DNA from 3 places in the Priestia sp. P1_B12_1 genome. Region 2 is predicted to be linked to each of the others. Evidence: riboswitches for the same ligand, from Rfam matches in the RefSeq annotation. Region 2 holds a riboswitch; each other region holds the start of a gene.
The links. A riboswitch is a leader RNA that binds a small molecule or an ion and turns the genes downstream of it on or off. The one in region 2 is predicted to bind cyclic di-AMP.

Region 1 (10,786 bases), on a different contig from region 2:
AGAGAGATTAAAAAGCCAAGTGTAGCCGAGACGGCAATAGCAAATTCACTTGTATCCACGGTTCCAACGACTTTCCGTGCTGTTGTGCCTTTTTTAGCTAGCAATACAGGCGTTGCTATCGGCCCCCAGCCGCCTCCTCCTGTAGCATCAGCAAATCCAGCAATTAATCCCAGCGGAATGGACTGCTTCGTCGATAAAGGTTTGGTGCTCTTTTCTTCGTTTGTTTTAAACGTAAATAAAAAACGAAATAACACATAAACTCCTAGAAGTAATAAGAATGTTGAAACGTAAGGCCTTACAGCATCTCCAGGTAAATTACTTAGAAAGCAGGCTCCTACAAAAGCTCCGATGGAACCCGGGATAATTAGTTTTAACACCATCGATTTATCTACATTTCCAAATTTAATATGCGAAACACCAGAAGCTGCTGTTGTTACAACTTCTGCTAAGTGAACAGATGCGGAAGCCACAGCTGGTGCAATTCCAAACGTTAAAAGCAGCGTAGTTGATGTCACCCCGTATGCCATTCCAAGTGATCCATCAATTAACTGAGCTAAAAAGCCAATAAGTGCAAACGTAATTAACTTTTTCATGTTGTCCCTCCACTTTCATCTTCTGTTAGAAAGCACAAAAAGGCCTCCAACAGTTGTTTGCTAGAAGCCTTCGGTATGTCCGATCAGCTGTCCGTTTTATGAATAAGTTGTTTATATTGTAATCCTAACTATTCCTAGAAGTCAACTGTGTTTTTGGTTTTTCTTTTAGTCTATGTATGCTGCTTGGTTATAGTATCAGTAAAATAAAATTCTTATTGTTAAGTCAACAACATAAAAACGACCGCTCACTTAATAAGGGCGGTCGTTTTTATGCATATCTTGCCAGTGAGCCAGCACTTCAGGTGGCAAACTCACATCTTTATCTAATGACGTCACATCCATAGAAGCGGGCTCATCGCTATTTATCACTTTTTCTACCCAATCTGGCTGTACAACTAATGCTTGTTCAATCGTAATTAAAGCCAGCCCTTTCTCAAAAGCTTCTGCTACTTCTGTTGCCGTAAGTCCTCCTGTACCCACAAGAGGGACCCGGTGATTAACGTGCTTAATAATCGAAGAAACCAGTGAACGATTTTCTTCACTACTTAAGGTAGGTTCATGCAAAGCACTGATATGTAAATAGTCAATTTCTGTATGAATAAGACGATCAATCCACTCAAATGTATCTTCCACTTTATTTCCTAAATAGCCTTTTTCTTTGGGTGCTAATGTATATCCCACAATAAATGGTTTGCCCGCATGAGCTGCTCGACGCGTCACTTCACGAATAACTTCAAGTGCAAAAGTGAAGCGGTTTTCTGCGCTTCCTCCATAAGAATCGCTTCGTTCATTTGCTTGCCTTGACATAAACTGCTGCAGTAAGCATTCATTTCCTCCGTCAATTTCTACTCCATCAAACCCGGCTTCCATAGCTCTGGTGGTAGCTTCGCCAAACGCTTGAACAATATAAGTTATATCGCGCTCGGTCATTTGAACAGGCTTTTTGCCTTTACGTTTATGAGGCTTTTCACTTGGGCTAATGGCTTGCCATTTATTTTTCATTTCTACGCACTTTCTTCCCCCGTGTGATAGTTGAAGAATCGCTTTAGCTCCTCTTCTATGAATCATTTGGGTTAGTTGATGAAGCTTTCGTATAACCTGATCACGATGAATGCCGATTTGACCATGTGCTACTTGGCCATTTTCTGTGATAAACGCGGGGCCGATAATTACCGTACTGACGCCCCCTACTCGTTTTTCGTAAAAAGACATATCAAGATCGGATATTTCTCCGTTTTCCCGTGAAGCGTATGTGAGGATAGGTCCCATTGCTAATCGGTTTTTCATCTCAAGAGCATCAACAAATTTAAAATGCTTAAATAATTTTTCATAGGCTGTCTTCAATTAATTCACACCTTTTTTCCTTAGCTTGCCCATCTAGAAGCCGAGTAGACATAGGCACAAAAAAAGAAATACCTTCGCCAGCATTTCTTTTTACGTTGTTTTTCTTATTTTTTTAATGGGGTAAAATACAAATTCGCTTTTTCCGACAATCCGTTTTTCATCAATGAGACCTAGACCGTTGCGGCTATCCATACTGTACAGACGGTTATCACCCATTACAAATACTTCGTTTTTAGGTATTTGAACAGGTTCAAAATCTCCTGTAAGCTCCATATCCATGTTATTGGCAATTTGACGATTCGTTTTTAAATAAGGTTCACTTACTTTTTTATCATCAATATAAAGCTGATCTTTTTTCATTTCGATTTTTTCACCTGGCAGACCGATTACTCTTTTTACATAATGCTTATTCTTAGCCTCATCTTTAATAATCACAATATCTCCTCGGCGAATATCATGGAGCGAATACGACAGTTTATTCACAAACAAACGCTCTCCGTTATGCAGCGTTGGGTTCATTGAAGCGCCTTCTACAATATACGGAGAAAATAAAAATGCGCGAATCATAAATACTAGAGCGATAGCGAAGATAATAGTTTTGAATATGCTGCGTAATTGATCGCTTTTTGTTTTTTCCGTAGTCAATATACTTTGTCTCCTTTGTACAGCTCACTTTTCTTATGTAAAAAAGCAAGAAACCTCTTACTTTAACACTTATTCTAACTTAACCATAGAAAGAACTGAAATCAAATGTTTTATGTTATGTAAAAAAAGAACCTCTAACAAATGTTAGAGGCTTACATTACGCAAGTTTCGTCTTTACATCTCTTATTATAACATTAATTATATAAAAAGAGACTACCTTTTATGTAAAAATTATGTTTTTTACGCAAACTTAACTAAATCTTCACATTTAAAGACGTTTCTCCATGTATAAAAAGTTGAGAGATACAATACTCTATAATCTCTCTTCGCCGCACGAGTCCAATAAAAATATTTTGGTCATCTACAACTGGTACAAAATTTTGTTCAGACGCACGTGACAAAATACTTTCCATTTCATCATTAATGGTGATAGGTTCATAATCACGATGCCTTGGGACCTCTTCAATTCGCAGGTGTTCTAGCTCATGAAGTTCTATATGTTCTAGGCTTTTTAGCTTCCATAGCAAGTCTCCTTCTGCCAAAGTCCCTACATATTCTCCTTTTTGGTTAATGAGCGGTACAGAAGAGTAGCGATGATATTCCATTTTCTCCAATGCTTGACGGACAGTTGACCGTGTCGACAGGGTAACGACTTCTTTTTTCGGGAGTAAAAAAAACGCAATATTCACTCATATTCTCCTTTTAGTATACATCCATTTTATTGTTATTGCTTTGCTGAATCTGAAACAATATGAATGTCGATGTTATAAGTCTGTCTCATAATCGTATTCACAATAGACCCTTTTCGAATCTCTTCCCACCTTGTCCTGGCTCATTGCCCTAGTAAGATTTGAGTAACGCGATACTGCTTGGCTACGTTCACAATCACTGCAGCTGGTTTTTGGTTTTTAGCTTCTTCAACAATTAGCGATGCGTGAAAGCGATCAGCAAATTCCCGCCACTCTTTAATTTGTGCTTTTTGCCTTTCAGTTTGCTCCCCTGTAAAAACATGAAGCAGCAGCAAATCTGCTTTCAATCGGTTTGCCATTCTCCAGCCTCTTCGAATCAATTTTTCAGCTGTTCCACTATATTGAATGCATACTAAAATGCGTTCGCAAATACCTGTTACGCCAATTTCATGGGCATGAATGAGCTTACCGTCCACTTCATCCGCTACTTCTCGGAGCGTTAATTCACGAAGGGCATGGAGATTTGCGAGCTTAAAAAAAGACTGCAGGCTTTGTTCAATTTTATGAACTTCGTATATTTTGCCTTCACGAAGACGCTTTTGCAGCTGTTCCGGCGTAACATCGACAAGCTGAATTTCATCTGCTTGCTGAATAAATAAATCTGGCACTGTTTCACGAACTTTTACCTGGGTAATGGCATATACGAGATCATGTACGCTTTCCATATGCTGAATATTCATTGCTGACATGACTGAAATGCCTTGGTTGAGCAGGTAAGAAACATCTTCAAAACGTTTTTTATGACGGCTTGTCGGAACATTTGTATGAGCAAGTTCATCGATAATTACAACTTTTGGGCGCCTTCTTACAATCGCCAGCAAATCAAGCTCTTTCAATTCTTTTCCTTTATAAAAAACGGTTTCTCTTTCGATTACTTCTAGATTTCCGATCATCTCTTTAGTCTCGTGCCTGCCGTGTGCTTCTATATATCCAACTACGACATCTATGCCTTCTTTGACTAAATCGTGCGCATCTTGAAGCATTTTATACGTCTTTCCTACTCCCGGCGCGGCACCGATGTAAAGTTTAAGCTTTCCTCGCTTCTGATCATGAAGTTCACGCAATAGTTCTTCCGGAGTTTTTCTTCGAAAGTATGGATGAGCTTCTTTTTCTTTCATTGTTTGTACTCCTTTAGCACACTCGCTTCAATACATGAAGCGAGTGCATGTAATTAGCGCTCTCGTTGAACAGCTAAATTTAGCTCTACTACATTTACTCGTTTTTCACCAAAAGCTCCTTGCTGAGTGTGTTCTTTGATCAGCTCTTTTAGCATGTTGGTTTTAATGTGCGCCGCTTTTGCCACTCGTTCTACTTGTGCATATGCAGCTTGTGGCGTAATGTCAGGATCGAGTCCAGAAGCCGAATTTGTGACGGCATCAACTGGAATTCCTTCTTTTGGCACCTCGTTTTCTTTTTTCCACGCCGCTACGGATTTCTCGATACGATTCGTAAGATCTTTATTTGAAGGTGCTAAATTCAACGACCCAGATCCTGCCCCGTTATAATCGATACTAGAGACTCTGCCATGGAAAAATTCATTGCTTGTAAACTGCTGTCCAATGAGCTTAGAACCGATAACTTGGTGGTTGTTTGAATAGATTAAGCTGCCGTTTGCTTTACTTGGAATAGCTGTTTGAGCAATACCTGTCATCACAACAGGATAAATAAGACCACAAAGAATTATCATCATAATTGTTAAGCGAACAATAATGCTTCCCGTTCGTTCTGTTTGTATCATCGTTTCTTCTCCTCTACATTACAAATGAAAGTAGTAAGTCAATTGCTTTAATCCCAATGAATGGAACCAACACCCCGCCTAACCCGTAAATGAACAAATTTTTTCGCAATAGGGCGTTAGAACTCATCGGCTTATACGCAATTCCCTTCATGGCTAAGGGAATTAACAGCGGGATAATGACCGCATTAAAAATAAGCGCTGACAATACGGCAGATAGAGGTGAATTCAGCTTCATTACGTTAAGAGCCTCCATTTGCGGAATCGCCAAGGTAAACATCGCTGGAATAATGGCAAAATATTTCGCAATATCGTTTGCGATACTGAATGTAGTTAAGGCACCCCTTGTCATTAATAGCTGTTTTCCAATCGAAACGACTTCAATGATTTTTGTGGGATCGGAATCCAAGTCCACCATATTTGCTGCTTCTTTAGCAGCTGAGGTTCCGCTGTTCATTGCTAAGCCAACATCAGCTTGAGCAAGTGCAGGGGCATCGTTTGTCCCGTCACCTGTCATGGCAACTAGCTTTCCCTGCTGCTGTTCGTATTTAATCACTTGAATCTTGTCTTCTGGCTTGCATTCCGCAATAAATTCATCTACTCCCGCTTCTTTTGCAATGGTTGCTGCGGTTAGCGGATTATCTCCTGTACACATGACTGTTTTAATGCCCATTTTACGAAGTTCCTCAAAGCGTTCTTTCATTCCTGGTTTTACCGTGTCTTTTAAATAAATCAAGCCGTAAATTTTATCATCAGCGGCGACGGCAAGCGGCGTGCCACCAGCTCCTGCAATTTCGTTTGCTTTTTGCTGCAAATCAGAGGGAACCATCCCGCCATTTGACTCTACCCATGCCGTGACGGCGTCCACTGCCCCTTTTCGTACAGATACATTCTGTAAGTCAATGCCGCTCATTCGCGTTTCAGCTTTGAATTCAACAAACGTCCCTTCGGTTTTTTTAAGATCTTCTACCCCCATGCGGTTTTGAATAAAATCAACAACTGAGCGTCCTTCTGGTGTTTCGTCATAAAGAGAAGAAACAAACGCCCATTTGTAAAGTTCACGTTCGTCTGTGCCTTCTACAGTCGTTAATTGATGAGCCATTCGGTTTCCAAACGTAATGGTGCCGGTTTTATCTAAAATGATTGTGTTAATGTCACCAGCTGCTTCTACTGCTTTTCCTGACATAGCGATCACGTTAAACTGCGTAACTCGGTCCATCCCAGCAATTCCAATGGCCGATAATAATCCTCCAATTGTCGTAGGAATGAGGCAAACGAGCAGTGAAATTAAAATAGCCGTGTCCAGTTGAAAATGTAAGTAGTTTGTAAATACAGGAAGCGTCACAACAACTAGTAAGAAAATAATCGTCAAACTTGTTAAAACCGTATTTAGCGCAATTTCATTTGGCGTTTTTTGACGCTCTGCTCCTTCAACAAGCGAAATCATTTTATCTAAAAATGATTCACCTTGCTCACACGTAATTTTAACTGTAATTTCATCGCTGACAACTCTTGTACCTCCAGTTACAGAGTTAAAGTCCCCGCCTGCTTCTTTCAAAACAGGTGCCGATTCACCGGTAATGGCCGATTCATCAACAGATGCCAGTCCTTTAATGATTTCTCCATCTCCAGGAATCATTTCGCCTTGTGAAACGACGACGATATCTCCTTTTTTTAGGTGCGATGCCGAAACTTGTATCATTTGCCCGTTTTGAAGTTTATTAGCTGTAATATCACCTTTCGATTGCTTTAATGAGTTTGCCTGTGCTTTTCCTCGACCTTCTGCTAATGCCTCTGCAAAATTAGCAAAAACAATTGTGAAAAATAACACGAGAGATACGGCAATATTAAAGCCTGCGCTTACTGTACTTTCTCCGAAAAGATCTGGAACAACAGCTAAAAAAAGCGTAATAACAAACCCGATTTCTACTACGAACATGATAGGGTTTTTTATCATCGTTCTTGGACTTAGCTTGATAAAAGCCTGCTTTACTGATTGAATAAAAATCGATGAAGTTTGTTTATCTACAGCACCTTGAATGTGACTGTTACGATCCAATTCAAGATTATTCGTAAAATTCCGTTTATTCATTATAATCCTCCGCTTTCTTGATTACAGTGTCAAATACTCAGCAACCGGCCCAAGTACAAGCACTGGGAAAAACGTAAGTGCCCCTACAATAACGGTAGTTCCAATTAAAATGCCGCTAAATAAAGACGTATCCGTTTTAAATGTCCCAGGTGTTTCAGGAACAAGCTGCTTAGATGCTAGTGAGCTCGATACCGCCAGCATCGTAATTAGTCCGAAGTAGCGTCCAATATACATAACAATTCCCGTAGAAATGTTCCAAAACGGAGTTGCGTCACCGAGTCCTTCAAAACCAGAGCCATTGTTTGCTGCTGATGATGTAAATTCATACAGTGCCTGGCTTAACCCGTGAAAGCCTGGGTTTGATATACCTTCTATTCCTAAATGAGTAGTTAGCGCTACGGCTGTTCCTCCTAAAATTAGCAGCGGCTGCAGAATAAGCGTCACGGCGATGAGCTTCATTTCTTTTCCTTCAATTTTTTTACCTACGTATTCTGGTGTTCTTCCAACCATTAAACCTGATAAAAATACGGCGATGATGACGTACATCATGACATTCATAAATCCTGCTCCGACACCGCCAAATACGGTATTTAACATCATATTTCCAAGCGTTAACAACCCGGTAAGAGGTGTAAGGGTATCGTGCATGGTGTTGACCGCACCTGTTTCACTTGCTGTCGTCACGATGGCGTAAAGCGTCGACATACCGACACCAAAACGAACTTCTTTGCCTTCCATATAACCGCTCGCTTCATTTAGATGAAAAGCATCAAGTCTTGGATTGCCGCCCCACTCTGTTACAAACGCTGTGCTTAAAATAACGATAAACAGCATACTCATCGCTACAAACAAGATGCGGCCTTGCTTACGCTGTCCGATCATTTTTCCGTACGTAAAAGGAAGTGCTGTTGGCAATAAAAGCATAAGGACAATTTGTAATACATTGCTCAACGCGTTAGGATTTTCAAATGGATGGGCTGAATTAACACCAAAAAATCCCCCTCCGTTGTTGCCTAGCTCTTTAATTGAAAGAAAAGAAGCAACTGGTCCCCTTGCTATTTGCTGTGTTGCCCCTTCTAATGTATGGGCAGTCACCGTTCCGCTTAACGTTTGAGGGACACCTGAAATCATAAATAAAATGCCGGTTATAAAAGCGATAGGAAGTAAAACACGCGTAATTGATTTCACAAAATCAACAAAAAAGTTTCCTATTTCCTTCCCTGCCAACCCGCGAATAAACGCGATTGCTACTGCAAGTGCCGTTGCTGGTGCAGCAAACATCATAAATACAACGGCTGCCATCTGCGAGAAATAGGACAAACCTGATTCACCGCTGTAATGCTGCAAGTTCGTATTTGTCATAAAACTAATGGCCGTGTTAAAAGCAAGGGCCGGATCCATTCCTTTGATGTGGCTTGGGTTAAGCGGCAGTACTCCTTGAAACCGGAAGATAAGATACACCACAAAAATCATAAACGTATTCGCTAAAACGAGAGCAATTGCATATTGCTTCCACGTCTGATTATGCCCTTTAATTCCTGCCGCTTTAAACATCACCGATTCTATCTTTCCTACCAAGCTAGTGTTTTTATCGTTTGAAAACACATTCGCTATATAAATACCTACGGGCTTTGCAATAAGCGCTACAAAAACAAGCAGCAGCGCAACTGATAGTAGAAAAATCCCCACGTTTAATTCCTCCGCTTATTAAAATTGTTCTGGATTTAACAGTACATATACTAAATAAATTAAAACGAGAACTGAAATACCTAGCAAAATGAACGACACGTTCACTTCTCCTCTCTTTCGTCTACTACACGAGACGACCAGCAAATAATTCCGTACATAGCAGCTGTTAATATGACAAGCGTTCCCAGCATGATTATATCCAAGTTGCTCCCTCCTAACTGTTTCTTACCACCAATGATTAAGCGTAGTGACTGTTACCGTGCGTAAAGCATCACGCCCAAGTGAGCTAGCAGCGAAAGGTTATCTTTGATTATTCCTAACGTATTGTTGATCTCGTTTTAAAAGCCCTACTATATCCTCTTTACGGTGCAGACATAAGCTGCTCTCCTATTTTTCCATAAAAAAACCGCAGAAGAGAGTCCTCTTCCGCGGTTTAATGCACGACAAATAAGCCGTGATCGACACGAATTTTTTCACTCCCAAAACGCTTACGGAGTTAGCTGTCGGATTCGGGTTATGGAAGTAACCCTACTCAGTTAAGAGATTCACCCCTAGTACATACGTACAAAATATTGGGTCCCCCGCTCATAATTGATTAAGCGTATATTTGTTATTTAATTTTTAGACTTAATTATGGTTTTTACTGCTGCGTTTAATACTTTGATTAGCTAACATAGACAAATAGCGGTTTGCTAGATCAAAAGATTGCTGATCACATATTGCACGATATTCAATCATTTGAATCATTTGCTTAGATAAATGCATGTTAACGCTCCTTTCGCCTATATTTTGAAAGGAACGCGCTATCCGCTTTTATAGAAAACGGCCACGATTACACCATCCTCTCTCTTAACGCTTACGAAGTTAGCTGACGGGTTCGGGTCAAGAAAGTAACCCTACTCAATTATGAGATTCACCCCTAGTAATTGGGTCCTCCGCTCTTTCCCTCTCTTTCAGGAAAGACTCAGCGTTTCACTGTGGAACGTTTCATGAGAGTAATCTTACTCCTGTTAAAATTTACTGTCAACAACATTTTTTGAAATTTTAAAAGCTTTATTTTTTGCTGTTTATTCATTATTTTAAAATAATAAACCCAAAGAAAAAAAGCGTTCTTATCGAGGAGATAAGAACGCTTTTTTTAGCTCATTTTCTCAATTTCATTTACAAGAATTGAAATGGCATCCGTTTTTGTTGCTTCACGCATTGTACGCTTCATCGTACTTGCCTGCTGCTGAAGCTCATTTACTTCACGCAAAAACACTTCTTTTGTTAACTGTTCTTCTTCCACAACCATACAGTAGCCTTTTTTCTTAAAGGACTGTGCATTTAAAATTTGATCTCCTCGGCTTTGTGCTTTTGACAAAGGAATAATCATCATGGGTTTATGAAGGGCTAAAAACTCAAAGATAGCATTTGATCCGCCGCGTGTAATCACATAATCAGTCGCCGCTAGAACATCTGGAAGCTGTTCATTTACATATTCTAACTGACGGTAGCCCGACTCTTTTTCAAGGCTTGTATCAACATTGCCTTTTCCGCACAGGTGTACAATTTGAAATTTCTTTTGCAGTTCAGGCAAGGACTCTCGAACAATCTCATTGATGCGACGTGCTCCTAAACTTCCGCCCATAATGGTTAAAATTGGGCGCTTATCATAAAAGCGAAGCCAGCTTTCCCCGTTCGCTGCGCTTCCGCTAAATAATTCTTTTCGAATAGGTGAACCAACAACCTGCACTTTTTCTTTTGGAAAATAGTTTGCCGCTTCATCAAAAGAAGTGAAAATTTTAGTGGCAAATTTCTGCGCAATTTTATTTGCCAGTCCCGGTGTTAAATCACTTTCATGAATGAACACGGGAATGTTTAGCGATTTAGCAGCCATTACAACAGGGACTGTGACAAAACCGCCTTTTGAAAACACAAGAGAAGGCTTTAACTTTTT
Region 2 (10,786 bases):
AATTACGAAACAAGCGGTTCCTATTCTTCAGAGGATGCTAGTCGTTTTATGGGTATGCCAATTGGAGAAAAACGAGCTGAAGCAGAAAAAGAGGTAATTAAAGAACGGGTAGCAGATAAAGAGCAGCTTTTAGATCTCTTTCACATTAAATTCCTAAATATGTGGGGAGGAACGGATGCATCTACATTTTGGAGCATTTCATTAACTCCTCAAGAAGATGTACCTTTTAATAAAGAGAAATTAATTAGTGCTGCTCAAAGTTATGAAAGAATCATTTACGTTTCAACTACTATTCTTTCCATTATTGGCCTTATATGTTTATTCGTGAGGAAGCAGGATAAATATCCATATACACTGTTTTTATTACTAATCATAGGATACGTTCTTATTCACTTGCTTATTGAAATTCAAACTCGCTATCGATTCTTTATTTTTCCAAGCTTTATGCTGCTCGAAGGATTTGGTATTTCAGTGATTCTATCCTATTTAATAGTACGATTTACTAAAAATAAGCCCAAGACAAAATGTGAAGAGATAAATTAAATGGAAGGGATTATACAACCGTGATAAAATTCCTGAAATTCGGTTTTGTAGGTATAATGAATACCCTGCTCACTATTATCAGTTACTTAGCACTCATTCATTTTGATATGAATTATATATTGGCTAACGTACTATCTTATTTTATTGGCGTTATAAACAGCTACTATTGGAACAAATCGTGGGTGTTTCAAGCAACTGTACATAAATGGATGCTAGCTCAATTTTTCATCGTAAACCTTATTACTTTAGCAATTAATACAAGCTGCTTATTCCTTCTTGTACACTATACACCTGCTAATCCAATAATCGGACAACTGTTGTCTACTTGTATAGGAATGTTTATCAATTTTTTCCTTAATAAAATATGGACGTTTAAGCACACAAACCATCGCTCGATAGGAGGTAAAGCATGAAAGAACTAATTTCAATCGTGGTACCTATGTATTTTGAAGAAGAAGTAGCTAATGAATGCTACAATCGCTTGCTTTCGGTCATGCATAAAAACCACATTAACTATGAATTCATTTTCGTCAATGACGGCAGCACCGACCGAACAATTGAAATCTTGAAAGACGTAGCGGCTATGGATTCTAACGTAAAAGTTATTGATTTTGCTCGTAATTTCGGGCACCAAACTGCCGTAACAGCAGGCATTGATTATGCTCAAGGTGATGCTATCGTTATTATTGATGCGGACTTACAAGATCCGCCGGAAATGATTCCCGAATTAATTGCTAAATGGCAGCAAGGCTATGAAATTGTATATGCAAAGCGCAAGAAACGAAGCGGAGAGACCTTTTTTAAATTAGCCACGGCTAAGTATTTTTATCGCTTTTTAAATTATATGTCCGATATCGAAATCCCTAAAGATACGGGAGATTTTCGTATTATCGACCGAAAAGTAGCGGATGTATTCAAAAAAATGACTGAACGCAATCGGTTTGTACGAGGAATGATGTCTTGGATTGGCTTCAGGCAAACATACGTAGAATATGAGCGTGATGAACGCTTTGCTGGTGAAACAAAATATCCTTTAAAAAAGATGATCAAGTTTGCTTCAGATGGAATTATTGGGTTTTCAACGAAGCCTTTGCGTTTAGTAATGGTTATTGGCTTATTATCGGTTTTTGTATCACTTTTAGTGTTAAGTTATTCGATTGTTGTTTGGCTGATAGGTAAAAATATTCAGCCTGGCTGGACTTCTATTATGGTAGCTATCACCTTCTTTAGCGGTATTCAGCTACTTGGTTTAGGTTTAGTCGGACAATACATCGCAAGAATTTACGATGAAAGTAAAAATAGACCTATTTACGTTGTACGTGAAACCATTAACTTCTCGAAAGCTTCAACAGATTCTCCAAACGTACGTGAAAAAGTATATAGCTAAAAAAACAAGGAAGAAAACAGTTGTTTTCTTCCTTGTTTTTATTCTTTTTGAAGCTGTAAATCACTTGGCGCCCAGTCCGGAATTCCATTATCTTCATCAAATTCAATAATGACATCCGTTACTCCTTTTTCCTGTAAAATACGATTTTCCAGACGATCTTTAATATCATCAGCTTCTGCCACTGTTAAAGAAGGATCAATTTCTACTTTTAATTCAACGTGAAGCTCTTCCCCTTCTTTCATCACCATTAACGTTTGAATATCACGCACTTGTACATCTTGCATGACAATCGCGCCAATTTTTATTTCCATTTCTTTATCTGCTTCACCAAGGGCTCCAGCAGCATTATCTAAAAATACTCGTCCTACTACAAAAAACATCATAAGCCCAATTAAAATAGAAGCAATTCCTTCAGCTTGGTGAAAAGGTGTAAACCGTGAAATGAAAACGGCTATTAACGCCAATACGCCTCCTCCAGTAGCTACCAGATCTTCCATAAAGACCAGCTTGGTTGCTGGCTTTGCTTTCTTTAAATGAACAAAGCTGTGCGTAAAAACATTGACCTCTGCGGTATTCATTCCGACATCGTGCAAAATTTCTTTCATTGCCTTAAATAAGACAAACATCTCAAGCAATACCGAGATGCCAAGTACTGCAATATTTAAAATAAAGCCTGAAGACTTCGTTGGATGAAGAATATGGTGATATCCTTCTTTAATCGTTTCAAACGCCATAATCCCTACTACAAGAACTGCTCCTAATAGAACAAGATTAACCAATCGGCCGAAACCATTTGGAAATCGTTTGGTCGGGGCTTTTTTACTTAATGCCGAACCTATAAAGACAAAAAACTGATTAGCTGCATCTCCTAAGCTGTGCATCGTTTCAGCAAACATTGCTACATTCCCTGTTAAAGCGAATGCAATCCCTTTAATAATGGAAATAATGGTATTCACTATAGCGGCCATCATAGCCGATTTATTTCCTTTTCGCAACAATTTAATTAATTCACTCATACAATCCCTCCGTTTGCGCCTTTGATGAGATTCGATTACGGTTAGTGTATGTGAATTTAAAAATTAAAAACCTCCAACATCTAAGTTGGAGGTTTTTAGTCATGTTTCATTATTTTTTAAAACGATACGGTACAGTTGTAACGATTACGTTTTTACGGTAAAGCAAATGTGCTTTTAACAGTAGGCTGGACTGATTGTGCAGGATATTTTGCCAGCTTTTTTTCGTAATGAATTGCGGAATAACGACCGTAATAGCCATATTGTTTTCCCGCGCTTTTTCCTCAGCCATATCGATGAATCGAAACAGCGGCCGCACTAAGCTGCGGTATTGAGAATGAAACGTAACAATACGAATATCGGGCTGCCACTTCTCCCACTTCTCTTCCATTCTCTTTTCGCTTTCTCGATCAAAGGCCACATGCACTGCAATAACGGTATCACCAATCGTTCTTGCATAATTTAATGAATTTTCTACTACCTTTGTCATTCCTGCTACAGGAACAATGACCACACTTCCTTCAAGCTTTCCAATCTTTTCTCCTTGCTTAATGCGAAGCTGTTCTCCTACCGCTTCATAATGCGTATGAACGCGATGGAAAATATAGACAATAACCGGCAAGAAAATGAGCACGGACCATACTTGTGAAAACTTCGTTGTAAACAAAATGATTAGCACCGTTAAAGTAATGAGGGCACCAATTAAGTTAATGGTTAGCTTCCCTTGCCAGCCGGCCGGCTTTTCTCTAAGCCATTTGACAATCATTCCTGTTTGAGAAAGCGTAAATGGAATAAACACCCCGACTGCATAAAGAGGAATTAATTGTTCAGTCGCTCCTTTAAAAGCTACGATTAAGACAATAGAAGCAATTCCAAGGGTCACAATTCCATTTGAATAGCCTAGTCGATCGCCACGAATTTGAAACATTCTTGGCATGTATTTATCAGACGATAAGTTCACAGCCAGCAAAGGGAACGCTGAAAAGCCCGTATTCGCCGCTAGCACTAGAATTAGAGCTGTTGTACCTTGAATAAAATAATAAAATCCATTTCGTCCAAACACACTCGATGCAATTTGTGATACAACCGTTTCATCTGCTTTTGGAGAAATACCAAGCCAATAAGCTAAAAACGTGATGCCAGAAAATAAAACGGCTAAAATACCGCCCATCAGCATTAATGTATGAACCGCATTTTTTGCACCTGGCTCTTTAAAGTTAGGCACTGCATTTGAAATAGCTTCTACACCTGTCAATGCCGAACAGCCTGATGAAAAAGCTTTTAATAATAAAAACAAACTAATACCTGGCACTACTGTACCGAGAGATGGATGAAGCTCAGGTGAAACTTGACCTGTCGCTATTTTAAAAAAGCCTACCGCTATTAACAAAATAAGAGCAATAACAAATAAATAAACCGGATAAGCTAATACAGAAGCGGATTCTGTTACACCGCGTAAATTTAAGACGGTAATAAAAATCACCAGCAAACACGCAATTACTACATTGTAATGATGCAGCGTTGGAAAAGCCGAAGTTAAAGCATCGGTTCCTGCTGAAACACTCACAGCAACTGTTAAAATATAATCCACCAACAGTGATCCTCCAGCGATAAGCCCAGGATTTTCTCCTAAATTGGTTTTGGAAACAATATAAGCTCCTCCGCCTTGCGGATACGCATAAATAATTTGACGGTATGAAAGAATTAAAGCCGTCAGCAGCACCAATACCCCAATCGCAATTGGAATCGAATACCAATAGGCAAGCACGCCCACTGTTGCAAGGACAATCAAAATCTGTTCTGTTCCATAAGCCACTGAAGATAAGGCATCTGATGATAAAATAGCCAGCGCTTTAAGCTTACTAAGCTTTTGATCGCCTAACTCTTTTGTTTTGAGCGGCTTTCCAATCAATAATCTCTTGAGAACTGAATAGTTCACGTAATTTCCCTCCGATGATTGCTTAGCTACTATTCACTGTTCGTTGCTAAGCTCCGTTACAAGTTCATGAATAAGTGATATTATCCCTAAAAAATACCTTTTTATGTTAAAAAAGCGCACAAAAAAAACACTAAGGGTTCTCAGCGTTTTTACACAGCTTAAACCTCCTCTCCAAAACGCTTATGGGGTTAGCTGTCGGATTCGGGCTATGAGAGTAGCCCTACCTTTTAAAAAAGGATTCACCCCAAGTGACAATGCACAAATTTGGGTCCCCCACTTCTGACGAATTAAGCGATAACAGGTCAATATAATTTTCGGTTAAAGGGTATGATTGATAACAAGTTTCTTTCATAACTATCCTTTGTTCTTAGATAATATACTCCCGTACAAATGGTTTGTAAAGCATTATTTTACGTAAACGATAAAATAGTACTTAAGGCGCTTTTAAGGGGAAAACAAAAGGCCTTCTGCCTGCTTACAGAAGACCTGCTTTCTTTAACTTTTTGCTTTTAAAACGGCTGCTAGCTTGTTTTTCGTTTGAGGACCATAAATGCCATCTACATCATAAGGAAGATACACAAGCTGAAAACGTCTGACTGCATCTTTCGTTTGTACTCCATATATTCCGTCTACTGACCCTACTTTAAAATTAACCGCGTTTAATGCTCTTTGAATCTGTTTCACTGCTTCTCCAGAATCGCCTTGTTTTAAAATTCCATTAGGAAGTGGATATTGTTCAGAAGGTGGTGTTGGAGATGGTATTGGTGAAGTTCCTGAAGGAATAACGATTGTTTTTCCAACCTGCAGTGTTAACGGATCAGAAAGCCCTGTATTCGCTTCTTGAAGCGCCTGTACTGTTATTTTGTACTTCTGTGCAATACTGTAAAGCGTATCTCCTTGCTTGATCGTATACGTTTTTGTACCCGGTTCAGAAGGCGATGGATTCGGAGTTGGTGTTGGATTTGGGTTTGGAACTGCACGACGAGGTAAATTTAAATATACGGCAATTCCTTTTGCATACGATTCACCCATGCTTTTTAAAAAAGCTTCATTTTGAAGAAGTGCTGCATCTGTACTGTTATCAATAAAAGCTATTTCAGTTAGTACTGCAGGCATATTTGTTAAGCGAAGCACCGCGTAATTGGCTGATTTTCGACCGCGATTCGGATGATTATACGACAGCAGCGCTGGCTGTACTTGGCCGTGGACAATCGATTGAAACGTTTTACTGGCATTGCTAGCGCTTCTATAAACATAATCTTCGTACCCTGTTCCTCCACCGGCATTTACGTGAATAGACATAAATGCATCTGCGCCCCACGAATTAGCTTGAGAAGCGCGCTGAGATAACGATAAAAAAACATCTGTGGTACGAGTGGTTTTAATTGTAAAATCACTGTACATGCTATTTAAATAGCTTATTAAATATTGTTGGATTTTTAAAACTAAGTTTTTTTCATACAGTCCGTTTGCTCCAACCGCTCCTGCGTCTGCCCCACCATGTCCTGCATCAAGATAGATTTTTTTCATATTACTTGTCCCTCCTTATTTTTAACATATGCATGGGGGAAAAAAGTGCTACGTATACTAGCCTACTTAGTGAAAAATTACTAAAAAAGGAGATTGAGACATAACGACATCACTTCAACCTAAAAACGAACAAATGGGATAAATGCGCTAGTATGGATGGCTTGTTACATCGCTGTTGATTTCCGTGCAAGGCTTCGCTTTCCGCGGGCGGCTGGTGAGCCTCCTCGTCGCGTGCGCTCCTGCGGGGTCTCACCTATTCCGCTTTTCCCGCAGGAGTCTTCGCCTTTCCCTCCAATCAACTGCTAGAAGCAACTAAATAGATGAAATCTACGTTCACCCTACCAATAAAAAAATCCGCACAATTCATCGTGCGGATCTTCTCTCCCCCCTAACATATTTTTGGTCCAGATTCTATTCTGGTTGATTAAAGTATAGATCAAGAGGGTCTATTATTTATAACGTTAAGACCTATTTAAAAAGCAGAACGCCTATAACAATGAGAATAATCCAAATTGGAATGCTTATTAATATGCCTATTACTAAACCTTTGAAAAAATTTCCTTCTTGCATTTTCATTCCATTCCTCTCCAACAGTATTTTCTAATGATACTACGACTGGCTGAAAATTCTCTGAAGTTATACTGAAGTGCAGAGTGAACACATAAACAATCTCTCTATCTGTTATACACTACTTTTACATATAGATTCAATGAGACAAAAAGCTTATCCTTTTTAATTCATATAACTAAATTCTTTCCTGTATCTAACAAAACAATAAAAAGCCTCCCGTAAATTGTACGACAGGCAGCTATACTTATTTTATGAACAGTTTAGTTCAATATTTAATATGCGCAATGTTATTCATTTTGAAAACAAAAAAGTCCGAGAGAACGTATAAACGATCTCTCGGACTTTTAAGAATTAATATTGGCTCATGTATTGGTCACGTTCCCAAGGATGAACTTGTGTACGGAACATATCCCATTCGATTTCTTTCGCTTCAACGAAGTGCTCTGCTAAGTGTTCACCTAATGCAGAAACCATAACTTCGTTTGATTGGAAGCTATCTAAAGCTTGAGCTAATGTTGCAGGTAAATCTACGATACCTTCTTCAACACGCTCTTCTTTTGTCATTACATAGATATTACGATCGATAGGTTTTGGAGCTTCAAGGTTGTTCTTGATTCCATCTAAACCAGCTTTTAATAGAACAGCCATTGCTAAATATGGATTAGCAGCTGGGTCTACGCTACGTACCTCAACACGAGTTCCTACGCCGCGAGAAGCTGGGATACGGATTAATGGGCTACGGTTACGAGCAGACCATGCAACATAACAAGGAGCCTCATATCCAGGCACTAGACGCTTATAAGAGTTTACAGTAGGATTTGTTACTGCTGTAAAGCTGTGTGCGTGCTTGATGATACCTGCGATAAATTGACGAGCAGTATCACTTAGCTCTAGATTACCGTTTTCATCATAAAATGCGTTTTGACCATCTTTAAATAATGAAACGTTACAGTGCATACCTGAACCATTCACACCAAATAATGGTTTTGGCATAAATGTAGCATGTAAGCCATGTTTACGTGCAATTGTTTTTACAACAAGTTTGAACGTTTGGATATCATCACAAGCTTTTAATGCAGCAGCATATTTGAAGTCAATCTCGTGTTGTCCAGGAGCTACCTCATGGTGAGATGCTTCAATTTCAAAGCCCATTTCTTCAAGCTCTAATACGATGTCACGACGGCAGTTTTCACCAAGGTCAGTTGGCGCTAAGTCGAAGTAGCCACCTTTATCATTTAATTCTAATGTAGGTTCGCCTTTTTCGTCTAATTTGAATAAGAAGAACTCTGGCTCAGGTCCAAGGTTAAAATCAGTAAATCCTAACTCTTCCATCTCTTTTAACACACGTTTTAAGTTATTACGTGGATCGCCATCAAACGGAGTTCTATCTGCATTGTAGATGTCACAAATAAAACGTGCTACTTTACCTTTTTCAGATGTCCAAGGGAAAATAACAAATGTATCAATGTCCGGGAATAGGTACATATCTGATTCTTCAATACGTACAAACCCTTCAATAGAAGAACCGTCAAACATCATTTTGTTGTCTAACGCTTTTTCTAATTGACTTACTGGAATTTCAACGTTTTTAATTGTTCCTAAAATGTCAGTGAACTGAAGACGAATATACTTTACATTCTCTTCTTGAACTTTGCGGAAAATATCTTCTTTTGTGTACTTTGCCATCGTGTGATCCTCCCCTAAATCTCTATATAATATTTATAATCTATACCCCTCATATACGAACGGCATAAATATTGATAACTTTATTAATGAAAGAACCTGGACATATCTCCTTGATTTAAAGTTGCTCGATTAAAACGGCCTGCTTGCATAAGTTCTGCACGAAGCATTTTTCGCAATTCATCGTCCGTTAATTCTGGCTTTGCTGTTGCTGCCACAACTTTTTCTTCTTGCTTATGCCCTTTTTGCTCCTTTTGAAGATGAAACAGCTGTTTTACACCTGCTAAGTTTACACCTTGTTCAATAAGATCACGGATTTCAAGCAGCTTATCAACATCGTTAAATGAGAATAATCGTCGATTTCCCTCTGTTCTTACTGGTGCAACTAATTCATGTTCTTCATAGTAGCGAATTTGGCGAGCCGACAACTCAGTTAACTGCATCACAATTCCAATTGGGAAAAGTGGCGTATTTCTTCGAATGTTGTCACTCATTTCAGTTCCTCCTTTGGATTAACTATTTACATTGTATGCTATGTTAGTTCACCTGTCAACCGAATGTTAGTAATTCTAACATAAATTTTTCTGAACATTTCTTCTATACAAATAAATAGCGCTTCGTTTATTTTTATAAGCCTATCTTTTCTTTCTTAGCAGGGAGAAAATAGTCTTTCTATCTTATATTTTATAAAAGTTCTTTCGTCAGCATTTGATCTACTGCCATACATATTGCTACTTTTACGTGAGCATACGTTAACCCGCCCTGCACGTAAGCGACATAAGGAGGCCTGATAGGTCCATCTGCCGTCAGCTCAAGGCTTGCTCCTTGTATAAACGTTCCAGCTGCCATAATCACATCATCTTCGTACCCTGGCATATAAGCAGGATAGGCCGTTACGTGTGAATTAATTGGCGAAGCAAATTGAATAGCCTGACAAAAAGAAACCATTTTATCGCGGTCATCGAACTGCACGGATTGAATTAAATCCGTTCGTTCACTGTTCCACTTCGGCTCACTTTGCATCCCTAGCTCTTCGAACATAGCGGATGAGAAAACCGCTCCTTTTAATGCTTGACCGACTACGTGCGGCGCCAAGAAGAACCCTTGATACATTTCTTGTAAGCTATACAGCGTCGCTCCAGCTTCTGCACCGATTCCAGGAGTTGTCATTCGGTATGAACAAGCTTCGACTAGGTCTTTTCGTCCTGCAATATAGCCGCCGATTTTAGCAAGACCTCCACCGGGGTTCTTAATAAGCGACCCTGCCATCAAATCTGCTCCTACATGCGTTGGCTCGATTGTTTCTACAAATTCACCGTAGCAGTTATCGACAAATACTATAACGTCAGGCTTAATACTCTTTACAAAAGAAATCATTTCTTTTATTTGCGCGACTGTAAAAGAAGGACGAATGCCGTAACCTTTTGAGCGCTGAATGCCTATCATCTTTGTGTGCTCATGAATAGACGCTTTCACTTCTTCAAAATCCACTTGACCTTGCGCTGTTAAATCTACTGATTTATAGCTAATATTATATTCTTTTAAAGAGCCTACGCCGCTTCCTCGTATACCAACAATTTCTTCAAGAGTGTCATAAGGCTTTCCAGTTATATATAATAGTTCATCTCCAGGACGCAGTACACCAAACAGCGAAATGCCAATTGCGTGAGTACCTGAAATAATTTGCGGACGCACCAGGCAAGCTTCTGTTCCAAAAACATCCGCGTATACTTTCTCCAACGTATCGCGGCCTAGATCGTCATATCCATACCCCGTTGTCGGATTAAAATGTGAATCACTCACTCGATTTTGCTGAAAGCTTTGCAGCACCCGAAATTGATTTGCTTCAATGCGCTCGTCAATTTTCTCATGTACGGGCTTAATTTGTTTTTCTACTTTTGCAGCAAGTTCCCGAATGCGTGCCCCGTTTTTTAACTGATCAAACATCATTTCTTTGTTCCTCAACTTTCTTCAAGCGTTTGTAGCTTTTTGTAAAGGGGATGCTCTTTTGCAATATACCCTTTGCACTGATACTTCTCAGTTTCTTCATTGAATTTTAACGACTCAAGAATAGAGACCGTTTTGAGTTCAGCGAGCATTTTCCCTTCATAAGCCGGCAGC
Region 3 (10,786 bases), 180 kb from region 2:
AGAAGAAGAGATTGTGTGTATGGATGAATACGTAGGTCCAGGGTATGCTGTTCCGACAGAAGAGATGGTGGAAGCAGTCAAACTTGTGGCCAGTACGGAAGGGATTTTATTGGATCCTGTGTATACGGGAAAAGCGATGGCTGGTCTGATTGATTTAATTCGAAAAGGTTACTTTAATAAGGATGAAAATGTGGTGTTCGTCCACTCAGGCGGTTCACCGGCTCTTTATGCCTATACCTCAATTTTTTCATAAAAAAGCAAGGGATTCGGCTCCCTTGCTTTTTTAGTTTATATAGGAATAGTAAGTGAAAACGTTACTCCAGTGTCTGTATTTTCAGCCGTAATCGCTCCATCGTGCATCGTAACAATACGCTTTACGATACTTAAGCCGATACCGAATTCACCGTTTGCTCCTTTTTTAAACGGTTCAAACAAGTGTTGAAGCACGCTTTGATCAATGGGCAGACCATCGTTGCTGATTGTACATTGAACGTTCGTTTGGTGTTTAGCAAGTGAAAGTGAAACCTTCGTCTCGGCATAGCGCAGCTGGTTGTCGAGTACATTTTCAAGAACTTTTGTCCACAGCTCTTTGTCTCCTTTAATCGTTGCGTTTGCGTCGTCAAATTCCCACTGTATTTCAGGGCGCCTCCACCGCAAGCGATCCACTACTTCATGAAGTAGTGCAGTAAAATCAAAGTCATCTTGTGCAAGCTGATGAGTGGACATATAGTCAAGCTTGGTTAAGTAAAGCAAATCGCGGATTTTTTTCTCGAGATTTTTGGATTCATCTTCAATAACTTTTACCGTTTGCGATAAATCACCTTTTGGATAAATGCCGTCTTGAATCGACTGAGCGTAGCTTTGAATCACCATAACCGGTGTTTTTAAATCATGTGAAATATTTTGAAGCAGCGTTTGCTGTGCTTCATCTTTAGATACGAGCCTTTTGCGCATTTGCTCGATGGACGCGCCTAGCTTGCCAATTTCATCTGAACGGTTCACTGTAACGGGCTCATGCCAATTTTGTTCGGCAATTTTTTTCACATCTTTTTCAAGCGATACAAGCGGCTTGCTTAAATATCTTGATAGCCAAATAGATGGAAGCCAGCTGAATAGAAATACAATTGAAATTACAAGAAGCAGCTGTTTAAACAGAGTAGAAGTGAGCGCGTTGCGATACGTATCCCACGAAAATGAAAGTAAAAAAGCAGGCTGTCCGTTTACACTTACTTTTCGTATTACATAAAAAAGCGTCCGGTTGCCAAGATCTTTTTCATAGCGAGCGACGATTTTTCGCTGATTGATTGCATCTTCCTGTGCTTTTCTCAAAAAGTCTTGAGGCAACACCCGTGATGAAAAATAAGAGATATCCGCATGTTCAGGCAATAAAATATGATCCACGGTTCGATTGCCAAGTGTTGGTTCACTGTCTTCATTGCTAAAGTAGTATTCACCTGAGCGGCTTGGCAGGCCGTATTCTTTTAAAATATGCTGTTCATTTTCAATAGTGGTATAAATTTCATTCGTGAAAAACTGCCTGAGCGTCGTTGGGAATAAAATAGCGAGCAAAATTGAAATAAGCAGTAAAATACCGGAGATGACGAGCCAAATTTGAAATGCAAGCGACTTGTTTTTCATGCTTTCATCATCCGGTATCCATATCCGTAAATCGTTTCAATTCGTGCTTGCGGCATTTTTTTACGCACGCGCCTTACTAAATCATCCACCACTCGGTCTGTGCCAAAATAATCTTCTCCCCAAATGAGATTCAGCAGCTGCTCCCGTGAAAAAGCCTGTCCAAGGTCTTTTGAGATAGTGACAAGAAAATCAAATTCTTTAGACGTTAAATCAATTGGCTTTCCATCTTCACTGACTGTACGGGTATGTAAATCGATCTCATAAGGAGTCAGCGTAATGGTATCGGTTTTCTTTTGATTGGAACCATATACGCGGTTTAGCAGTTTGTTTGCTCGAATAACTAGTTCACGAGGCAAAAAAGGCTTTGATAAATAGTCGTCGCTGCCCATTTCAAGCCCAAGAACCCGGTCAATATCGGCATCGCGGGCTGAGATAAAAATAACAGGCACTTGCGGCGTTTGCTGCTTGATTTCGCGAATGAGCTGATACCCGTCAATGTCAGGCAGCATAATATCTAAAATCCACAGATGCGGAGGAGTTGCAATCATTTCTTTGGCTTCCGTGCCGTTAAAAAATGAGCGAACGTCCCAGCCTTCTTTTTGAAGGTAAAGGGTTAAAACTTCGTTTAAATTTTGTTCATCCTCTACTAAATATAGTGTAAAGCTCAAATTTGACACCTTCCTCTGAATATATGAAAATTAAGGTAAATAAAGCATATTGCGCCATCCATGCGCGTGTCTTTAAAGGTCTATGTACCCGCTATTATACTACGTGTTTGCTGTTATAAAGAAATTTTTCACAATTTCACACATTGTTTTGATACTTATCCCAAACTTTTATTTTATAGTATAGATAACATAAAATTTGCTACGTTAAAAGGAGTGTTTTTCATGGATCCACGTGATTATGAAAGAGAGCAAGAACGAAAAGAAGAATACGAAAATCGCCAGCAGCGCTACGATCAGTATCAGCCTGCGTCATCATCACAGCCTCCAAGAAGACGCTTATTTCCAGTGATTGCATCTTCTATCGCCGGAGCAGTACTTGGAGGAGGAATTGTGTTATACGGTGCTCCCCAGCTGGGGTTAATGGATTCAGCTGATACGCAAACAGCGAATCAAACAACGCAGACTCAAACGGCAACAACAACGAGCACAACGCCTCGAACAGTAAGCACAACCGTCAATCAGTCAGATCTTGTTTCAGTTGTAAATAAAGTATCAGCTGCTGTTGTAGGCGTGAACAATATTCAGCAGCAAACAAATCCATTTTCTGGAGATACCCAAACGCAAGAAGCAGGAACGGGTTCCGGTGTTATTTTCAAAAAAGAAAATGGAAAAGCATACGTTGTGACCAATAACCACGTTATTGACGGCGCAAGCGAAGTAGAAGTGTCACTTTCAAATGGACAAAAAGAAAAAGCTAAAATTGTCGGAGCTGACGCGCTAACGGATTTAGCGGTGCTTGAGATGTCTGACAAAAATGTTGAACAAGTGGCGAAGTTCGGGAAATCATCGGATTTAGTAGCGGGTGAAACGGTGCTTGCAATCGGAAATCCTCTTGGTGAACAATTTTCTCGTACGGTCACACAAGGTATTGTGAGCGCAGCAAAACGCTCTGTCCCTATTTCAGAAAATTGGAACGTAGATGCAATTCAAACGGATGCGGCGATTAATCCAGGAAACAGCGGCGGTGCACTTATCAATTCTTCCGGTGAAGTAGTCGGCATCAACAGTATGAAAATTTCAGAAGACAATGTAGAAGGCATCGGCTTTGCTCTTCCAAGTGATGAAGTGCAGCCGACGATTGAACAGCTGATGAAAAACGGAAAAATAACGCGTCCATATATGGGGGTAGGTCTTCAAGATGTAGGTCAGCTTTCAGCTGCAACAAAACAAAACCAGCTAGGCCTAACAAGCGATACGTCTGAAGGAGTTGTCGTAACGACGGTTGAACCATTCTCTTCTGCTTCTGATGCAGGTTTACAATCAAAAGACGTGATTGTTGCCATCGATGGAAATGAAGTCAAAACATCCAGTGATTTACGTCAATATCTATACACAAAACGTAAAGTAGGAGACACAGTGAAATTAGACGTGTATCGAAATGGAAAAAAACAAACCATTTCTCTAAAGCTTTCAGAGCAGCAGGATAACAATGGATGAGTTCAACACCGTTAAAGCTGCTGCTAGCAGTATTAACAGCGTTCGGATTTTTAACCGGCTGCGGAGGGAAGCATTCAAATACGATGTTTCCTTCTGTAGAAATTAGTCAGCTATCTTCTACCAAAGAACTGGCAGCATATGGGGGAGGCAAGGTGACAGGAGCTGAATTCAACCGTTTTTTAGCCGTTGAAGGGTTCTTGAATCCAGACGCTCCGTTAAATGATACAAGCTACCGCAAAGAGTTATTGCGGCAGCTTGTTATGCAAAAAATCTTAATTTCGCATCTAAAGACAAGCGATGAAGTACAAACACAAGTCGAGGATATGTGGAAGCAAATTAAACGCTCATATGACGAGGATACAAGAAAACAAGGTTATGAAGTGTTAAATATTCGTTCCAGTGATGTAACCAACCAGCTAACGAATCAGTTTAAATTAGAAGAATATTTCCGTAAACAAATTACGTCTGATGAACTAACTGCTTACTATAAACGTATTGAAAACGATCTAACGCGCGTATCTTTTACGCAGCTGGCTTTTTCCACTTTACATGATGCCGATGCCGCTGCGGCTGAACTGCAAAAGGGAACATCGCTTCAGGACGTTCAAAAAAAATATGCTGAATTCCAGACAGTGAGCAAAATAGAGAATGCTGATAATCTAAAGCTTTCAAGTCTATCTCCTTCTTTTATAGATGTGTTAAAAAAACAGCACATCGGAGAGAGTAGTGAGCCCATTAAAATGGGTAAAGTCTATTACATTCTCATTTTAAAACAAAAAGATAAAAAAACGGAATTAGAAGTCAAAGAAGAAATGATGAAAGAACTTGTTTTGAATCATATCAACCGGTATATCCAGGATGAACTGCCAAGGTTTCACGTGACTTTCAACCTTAGGTAGTTCCCTTTTATATAGATTGATTGTTTTCAAAAAACAAGCAGGTAAAAGAGCTTTCTATTAATAGAGAGCTCTTTTACATTTTTAAGTAGACAGAAATGTCGGCACCTGTTAAAATGAAGTTGTAAAACTTTCATTATTCGGAAAATTTATACCCTCCAGCTTTGGAGGGTTATTTTTTATGCTGTTGGACGAATAAAAAGAGCTTGGGACAAAAGTAGTTTAGTGGAAAGAAGATCCGAACGATTCATCGTTCGGATTTTTTCGTTACGTTTCAATCACTTTTCATCTTTTAAATGACTCAATAATGCAGGAGCCATCTCTACGTGAGAAAGGGCGATGTGTGAAATCGTTTTGGCATAAGGTGTAATTTCGTTAATAAATTGTTCGAGTATGTGCAGGTGAGGAAGCTGAAGCTTTGTAATAAAGCAGGCTTGCCCGGCGATGCGTTCACAGAATAAAGCGTAGGGATACTGAGAAATAAATCGTTTAAAACGCTCGTGCTCTCCGTTTTTCATCGTTACTTCAATAAAACACGACACGGGCAAATGCAGCTTTTCATAATCAATATCAATCGTATACCCTTTTATAACGCCAAAGCTCTCTAGCTGCCTTACTCGCTCTGCCACCGAAGGAGGAGACAAATTAATTTGTTTTCCTAGCTCTCGTAAGGAAAGGCGGCTGTTTTGCTGCAGCGCCTGCAAAATCGATAAATCAATTTCATCAATTTTCAATTGAAAACCTTCTTTCTCATTAACGTTTCATTTGATTAGTAATAGTCGATAAGATGTTTTATATGTAATCTAAAATTCCCATTTTTCTTACTATAATAATTAAAAAGGAGTGAGTGAAAAATGGCAAGAGTTTTGTTAGCAAACGAAGAGGGAACAAATTTTGAAAAAGCATTGAATTTAATTCCGCATGTAAAAAGACTGTATGATGAGCTTTACAACACGCTTTGGAACAGCGATATAGTAGAAAAAGAGACTAAGGAAAAAATAAGGCTTTATCTAGCAGGTGTTAACGGCTGTGAGACGTGTATGAGCATGTCATATGTAGGCGATGAGACGCTTAATCAAAAAGTGTTAAGAGAAAAAGAGCTGGAAAAAAAAGATCGACTGCTGTTTCGATTTATTGATGTATACCGAGTGCGTCCAAGGGAGTTGACCGATGCTGATATGGATCAATTAAAGAAATTTTACAGTGATATACAGCTGTTAGAGCTTTTGGCTGTTATTAATTTATTTGATCAATTTCACAAAATGATTGTCAGTTTAGATTTATATGATTTTTGCAGCTTGCAGCGCAAGTGAGGTCTTTGCTAAAAATATCTTGACAGACAAAATTCACAGGAGTAAGATAGCTTTCGTGAAGTGAAACGTATCATGAATCGAATCGATTATTCTAAAAAATAGATCATAGATATTTGAATAAAAATCGCTTAATCCATTACGGAGCGGAGGACCCATTATTTACGCACATATTGTGCTCTGGGGTGAATCCTTAAAAAGGTAGGGTTACTCTTAAAACCCGAACCCGACAGCTAACTTCGCAAGCGTTTTGAGGGGGAAGAGTGTGAAAAAACACAGGAGCCTTCCTGTGTTTTTTTGCGCTTTTTTTAAGAAAAATATGTAATTTTTTAGAAAAAGTATAAGCTAAGAGAACACACAGCAGTTGAAGAAAGGAATAAATACATTATGAAAAAACAGTTTGCTGTATTGGGATTAGGTCGTTTTGGAGGCAGTTTGGTTGAAGAGTTTGCTAATCTGGATGTGGATGTGCTCGCTATTGACCGCAATCAGGAGGTAGTAAATAAATTTAGCAATTCAGCTACATATGTTGTGCAAGCAAACGCGATTGATGAAGCTAGCTTAAAGGGGCTAGGTATCCGCAATGTTGATCATGCTCTTATTTCGTTTGGGGATGATATCGAAGCAAGCGTTCTCGCAACGATGCTTTTAAAAGATATGGGCGTTAAGCAAGTATGGGTAAAAGCAGTGAATATGTATCATCAAAAAGTGCTGGAGAAAATAGGAGCAGACAAAGTCATTCATCCTGAGCGTGATATTGCTAAACGTATTGCTCATCACGTAGTGTCAGAAAAAATCATTGATTACATTGAATTATCAAAGGATTATAGTATTGTCGAAATTGTCGCCTCTAAGAAACTTCATAATAAAACGCTGTTTGATTTAAACATTCGTGCCAAGTACGGCTGCAACATTATCGGCTTTCAGCGAAAAGACGGGGAAATGGTGATTTCGCCTACCGCGCATGAAATAATTGAACAAGGAGATATGCTGATTGTTATCGGACATAACCGCGATTTGAACCGTTTTGAAGAAGAAGGAGTTTAACTCATGAAAAAACAAATCATTAAACTCACCCCTCCGCAGCTGCTTGTCTCCATTTTTGGCGGAGGAATTATTATGGGTGCTCTTCTATTGATGATGCCTTTTTCTACTACTGAGCCAATCCGATGGGTAGACGCCCTTTTTACATCTACTTCCGCTATGACAGTGACCGGCTTAGCCGTCGTAGATACAGGTACACGTTTTACCGTCATCGGTCAAACGATCATTATGCTGTTAATTCAAATAGGCGGTCTTGGCATTATGTCATTTGCCGTGTTGATTTTTATGATGCTAGGTAAAAAAATTGGATTTAAAGAGCGTATGCTCGTTCAGCAGGCATTAAATCAAACAAGCGTCGGCGGAGTTGTCCTGCTAGTTAAAAGGCTGTTTATCTTTTCATTTTTAATTGAGTTTATTGCACTTATCTTTTTAGCGATACGCTGGGTTCCGGAATTCGGATGGTCTAAGGGGCTGTTCTTTAGCTTGTTTCATTCAATTTCAGCTTTTAATAACGCAGGGTTTGGACTACTGTCTGATAACTTAGTACAGTATGTTGGAGATCCTATTATTAACATAACGATTTCTTTTTTGTTCATCATTGGCGGGTTAGGGTTTACCGTTCTTGCTGATATGTGGGTGAAAAAATCGTATAAAAAACTAACGTTGCATTCAAAAATTATGATTATCAGCACGTTTGCGATTAATGTGATTGCCATGCTTTTTATTTTTTTCTTAGAGTACAGCAATTCGCATACGCTCGGAAATTTATCATTAGGAGACAAAGTATGGGCTTCTTATTTTCAAGCGGTAACGACAAGAACCGCTGGATTTAATACAATTGATTTAGCTCACCTGCATGATGCAACGGTCTTTTTAATGGTCTTATTAATGTTTATTGGTGCAGGAAGTGCGTCAACAGGAGGCGGTATTAAACTAACAACGTTTGTGGTGATTGTTTTTTCTGTATGGGCATTTTTACGAAGCCGGGAAGATATTGTGCTGTTAAAGAGACGACTTCTTCCTCTTCACGTGTTTAAGGCACTAGCCATCACGATGATTTCAATTATGTTTGTATTTGGGGCCATTTTCCTGTTAAATATTTCGGAAAACCTTCCGTTTGTAAAAATTATGTTTGAAGTTGTTTCAGCGTTTGGAACAGTAGGTTTATCAATGGGAGCAACTCCTGAACTTTCGTACTTTGGACGCGTAATTATTATCTTTATCATGTTTTTAGGAAAAGTGGGGCCATTAACGCTTGCGTTTTCATTATCTAAGCAAAAGCGCGAAGCTGTTCGTTATCCAAATGAAGATATAATGCTAGGGTAGAAAAATCGCCTTCGATAAGGCGATTTTTTTATATTATTTATACGTTCAAGACATATAAGAGGTTACGCACAAAACAGTTGCGATGAATAAAAAGAAGGCAAAGACAAGAACAATGGGCAATTTGGAATGTCGGCGCATTAAAGGTCCCCCTTTTTTATAGTAGAAAATCTCTTACTATATATAACGAAAGAAATAAAAATATGATTCACTTTTTTTGGCGAAATTTGAAGGTTTTTCTCATTGGAAAAATCCGCACCCCTGTCCTAAACATTTTGCCAAGCTGTTGCATACACTAAAAGCAGATAATAGGAAGTGAGGGATGGTACGTGGGAAAACAAAATTTTGCGTTAATCGTTGTGTTATTTGTTTTACTTGTTATTGTAGGTGCGTCTGGCTTTCGCTTTTAAACGTTAACTTTATTTACGCATAGCTCCCGTCAAAAAGGGCATACTAGGCGGAAGTAAAAACCAAAAATTTCTTCAATATTGCCGAACAATGAGTTCCTCTACTCATTCATCTAATCGGTATGTAGCCATGCGAAAGCATGGTTTTTTTTGAAATAGGAGAGGATGAATGATGTTCATCCCCTCTAGAAATTAGTAGTAGCAAGAACACCCTACGATTACTAATAGAATAAATAAAACAACGATAAATGAAAAACCAAAACCGCCTTTTGCGCCCATATGTGTAACCTCCTTTAGTAAAAGTCTCTATATCCTATGTACTAATTGGGTTAAGTGATTGAGAAATTTGCCTATTTTTTAACGGTAACGATCTTTTGAGAAGAATGAAGAACACTTACTTTTTTCATTTGTGCAGAAATCCTTTATGATAAAGAGGAAAAGGAGGGCAAAGTGGTGGGAATACATGTAGAATACGTCATGAATCAGCTAGAAGAGGGAAAGTGGAGAGAGGTCAAACGCGAAATTCAACAAGAAATGAAGAAAAAACCTCAAGCATCTGATTTGTACTGTTACTTAGCGGTTTGTTTAGCAAAGCAAATCGAAGAATCAATTATCTTTGAAAAAATGGTATTAAATTTAGAAATGGACCGAGCTCTTCATCAGGCACTAACATTAAATCCATCTTCAAGCTTGGCGCACTTCGTTCGAGGAATAAAATACCGGGAAACTCCGCTTATGTTTGGAGGGAATTACGAAAAATCGCTGTCTTATTTGCAGCGGGCGCAAGATCTTGGTTTTGAAGGGATTATGCTGCCGCTCGAACTCGCCAAAACCTATATTCAATTAAAAGAAATGGAAAAAGCGAAAGAACAAATCGCCTATGCCCGAGAAATCAATCCTACTCACGGAGATATTAAAAAAGTCGAAAACATGCTGCAAACAGGACGGTGAATCAAAAGTCCTGTTTTATTTTTGGTTTTGAGGAAACATATGCTGATTTTCATAAAGAATTGCTTTTTATATAACAATAAGAATATTTATAAAAATTTTAAGAAATGCATGTAAGTCCAACGACTTCTTAACTGCTAGATTTTCTACATTATTAGAGCGTTCAGTCTACATAATTCCAAAAATAGTAAGAAACTATCAGCCTATGGATAAATTGTTGGAAAATATAGATAATTGTAAATGAATAGAGAAAAAGGTAAACATGCAATTAACTAAAAAAGCAAAGGTCTGATTTACTTTGCTTTTTATTTATACACATATGTAAAAAATATCATAATAAACCAATTTATTCTTTGTGAAATCCATCGTTTCAGACGATGTGAAATAATGTATTTGAAGGAGGAGACCCAGATGAAGGTTATGAAGATGTTGGTTATTGCATTATTTAGTTTAAGTTTAGTTGTCACACCAGCTGCTGCTGAAGTTCCGGGTGTCGACCATTCAATGAAACGAGGTGCTACACAAGGAATTGTAGCGGCATCTCACCCACTGGCTGCTGAAGCGGGAAGGAAAGTTTTAGCTGAAGGCGGAAACGCTGTAGATGCGGCAGCTGCCATTCAATTATCTCTAAACGTTGTGGAACCGATGATGTCAGGTATCGGCGGCGGCGGCTTTATGATGATTTATGAAAAAAAGAAAGATAAAATTACGATGTTAGACAGCCGTGAAATGGCACCAGCTGATGTCACGCCTAAGCTGTTTTTAGATTCAAAAGGAAAAGTCATCCCTTTCAGTAAGCGTCACATAACAGGAAAGGCAGTTGGAGTTCCTGGTACGCTAAAAGGAGTAGAAACAGCCCTTAAAGATTATGGAACCATGGACTTATCAGATGTTATTAAACCAGCTATTGCTCAAGCAGAACAAGGAATCAAAGTAAATTGGTCGATGGCTCAGTACATTGATGAAAATGTGGACAAGCTTGAAAGATACCAAACGGCCGGTAATGTATTCGTGCCGAATGGCAAGCCGTTAAAAGAAGGAGATAAGCTTGTTCA

Region 1: linked by a shared signal. The riboswitch ahead of kdpF (K(+)-transporting ATPase subunit F) and the one ahead of AC1D0Y_RS01620 (APC family permease) in region 2 are both predicted to bind cyclic di-AMP.
Region 3: linked by a shared signal. The riboswitch ahead of AC1D0Y_RS00670 (potassium channel family protein) and the one ahead of AC1D0Y_RS01620 (APC family permease) in region 2 are both predicted to bind cyclic di-AMP.

The regions. Positions count from the first base shown of each region.
Region 1 covers NZ_JBFTZR010000006.1:104,799-115,584, reverse strand. Annotated here, with positions in the region: gene AC1D0Y_RS19745 (sulfite exporter TauE/SafE family protein) at 1-593, opposite strand, end outside; gene AC1D0Y_RS19740 (oxidoreductase) at 843-1,937, opposite strand; gene lepB (signal peptidase I) at 2,028-2,582, opposite strand; gene AC1D0Y_RS19730 (CBS domain-containing protein) at 2,837-3,271, opposite strand; partial or broken gene kdpDN (KdpD-like non-kinase potassium sensor) at 3,307-4,449, opposite strand; gene kdpC (potassium-transporting ATPase subunit KdpC) at 4,503-5,069, opposite strand; gene kdpB (potassium-transporting ATPase subunit KdpB) at 5,083-7,158, opposite strand; gene kdpA (potassium-transporting ATPase subunit KdpA) at 7,180-8,841, opposite strand; gene kdpF (K(+)-transporting ATPase subunit F) at 8,866-8,946, opposite strand; cyclic di-AMP (ydaO/yuaA leader) riboswitch at 9,317-9,459, opposite strand; gene AC1D0Y_RS19700 (hypothetical protein) at 9,475-9,612, opposite strand; cyclic di-AMP (ydaO/yuaA leader) riboswitch at 9,685-9,827, opposite strand; gene AC1D0Y_RS19695 (undecaprenyldiphospho-muramoylpentapeptide beta-N-acetylglucosaminyltransferase) at 9,986-10,786, opposite strand, start outside.
Region 2 covers NZ_JBFTZR010000001.1:295,216-306,001, forward strand. Annotated here, with positions in the region: gene AC1D0Y_RS01600 (glycosyltransferase family 39 protein) at 1-543, shown strand, start outside; gene AC1D0Y_RS01605 (GtrA family protein) at 564-956, shown strand; gene AC1D0Y_RS01610 (glycosyltransferase family 2 protein) at 953-1,930, shown strand; gene AC1D0Y_RS01615 (cation diffusion facilitator family transporter) at 1,969-2,946, opposite strand; gene AC1D0Y_RS01620 (APC family permease) at 3,056-4,882, opposite strand; cyclic di-AMP (ydaO/yuaA leader) riboswitch at 5,045-5,186, opposite strand; gene AC1D0Y_RS01625 (N-acetylmuramoyl-L-alanine amidase) at 5,378-6,412, opposite strand; gene AC1D0Y_RS01630 (hypothetical protein) at 6,577-6,711, opposite strand; gene glnA (type I glutamate--ammonia ligase) at 7,334-8,668, opposite strand; gene AC1D0Y_RS01640 (MerR family transcriptional regulator) at 8,752-9,159, opposite strand; gene AC1D0Y_RS01645 (methionine gamma-lyase family protein) at 9,350-10,612, opposite strand; gene hflX (GTPase HflX) at 10,627-10,786, opposite strand, start outside.
Region 3 covers NZ_JBFTZR010000001.1:113,073-123,858, reverse strand. Annotated here, with positions in the region: gene cuyA (D-cysteate sulfo-lyase) at 1-253, shown strand, start outside; gene AC1D0Y_RS00700 (sensor histidine kinase) at 289-1,638, opposite strand; gene AC1D0Y_RS00695 (response regulator transcription factor) at 1,635-2,306, opposite strand; gene AC1D0Y_RS00690 (S1C family serine protease) at 2,529-3,803, shown strand; gene AC1D0Y_RS00685 (peptidyl-prolyl cis-trans isomerase) at 3,800-4,702, shown strand; gene AC1D0Y_RS00680 (Lrp/AsnC family transcriptional regulator) at 4,978-5,433, opposite strand; gene AC1D0Y_RS00675 (carboxymuconolactone decarboxylase family protein) at 5,554-6,012, shown strand; cyclic di-AMP (ydaO/yuaA leader) riboswitch at 6,128-6,272, shown strand; gene AC1D0Y_RS00670 (potassium channel family protein) at 6,397-7,056, shown strand; gene AC1D0Y_RS00665 (TrkH family potassium uptake protein) at 7,060-8,379, shown strand; gene AC1D0Y_RS00660 (YjcZ family sporulation protein) at 8,706-8,786, shown strand; gene AC1D0Y_RS00655 (YjcZ family sporulation protein) at 8,976-9,062, opposite strand; gene AC1D0Y_RS00650 (tetratricopeptide repeat protein) at 9,237-9,734, shown strand; gene ggt (gamma-glutamyltransferase) at 10,143-10,786, shown strand, end outside.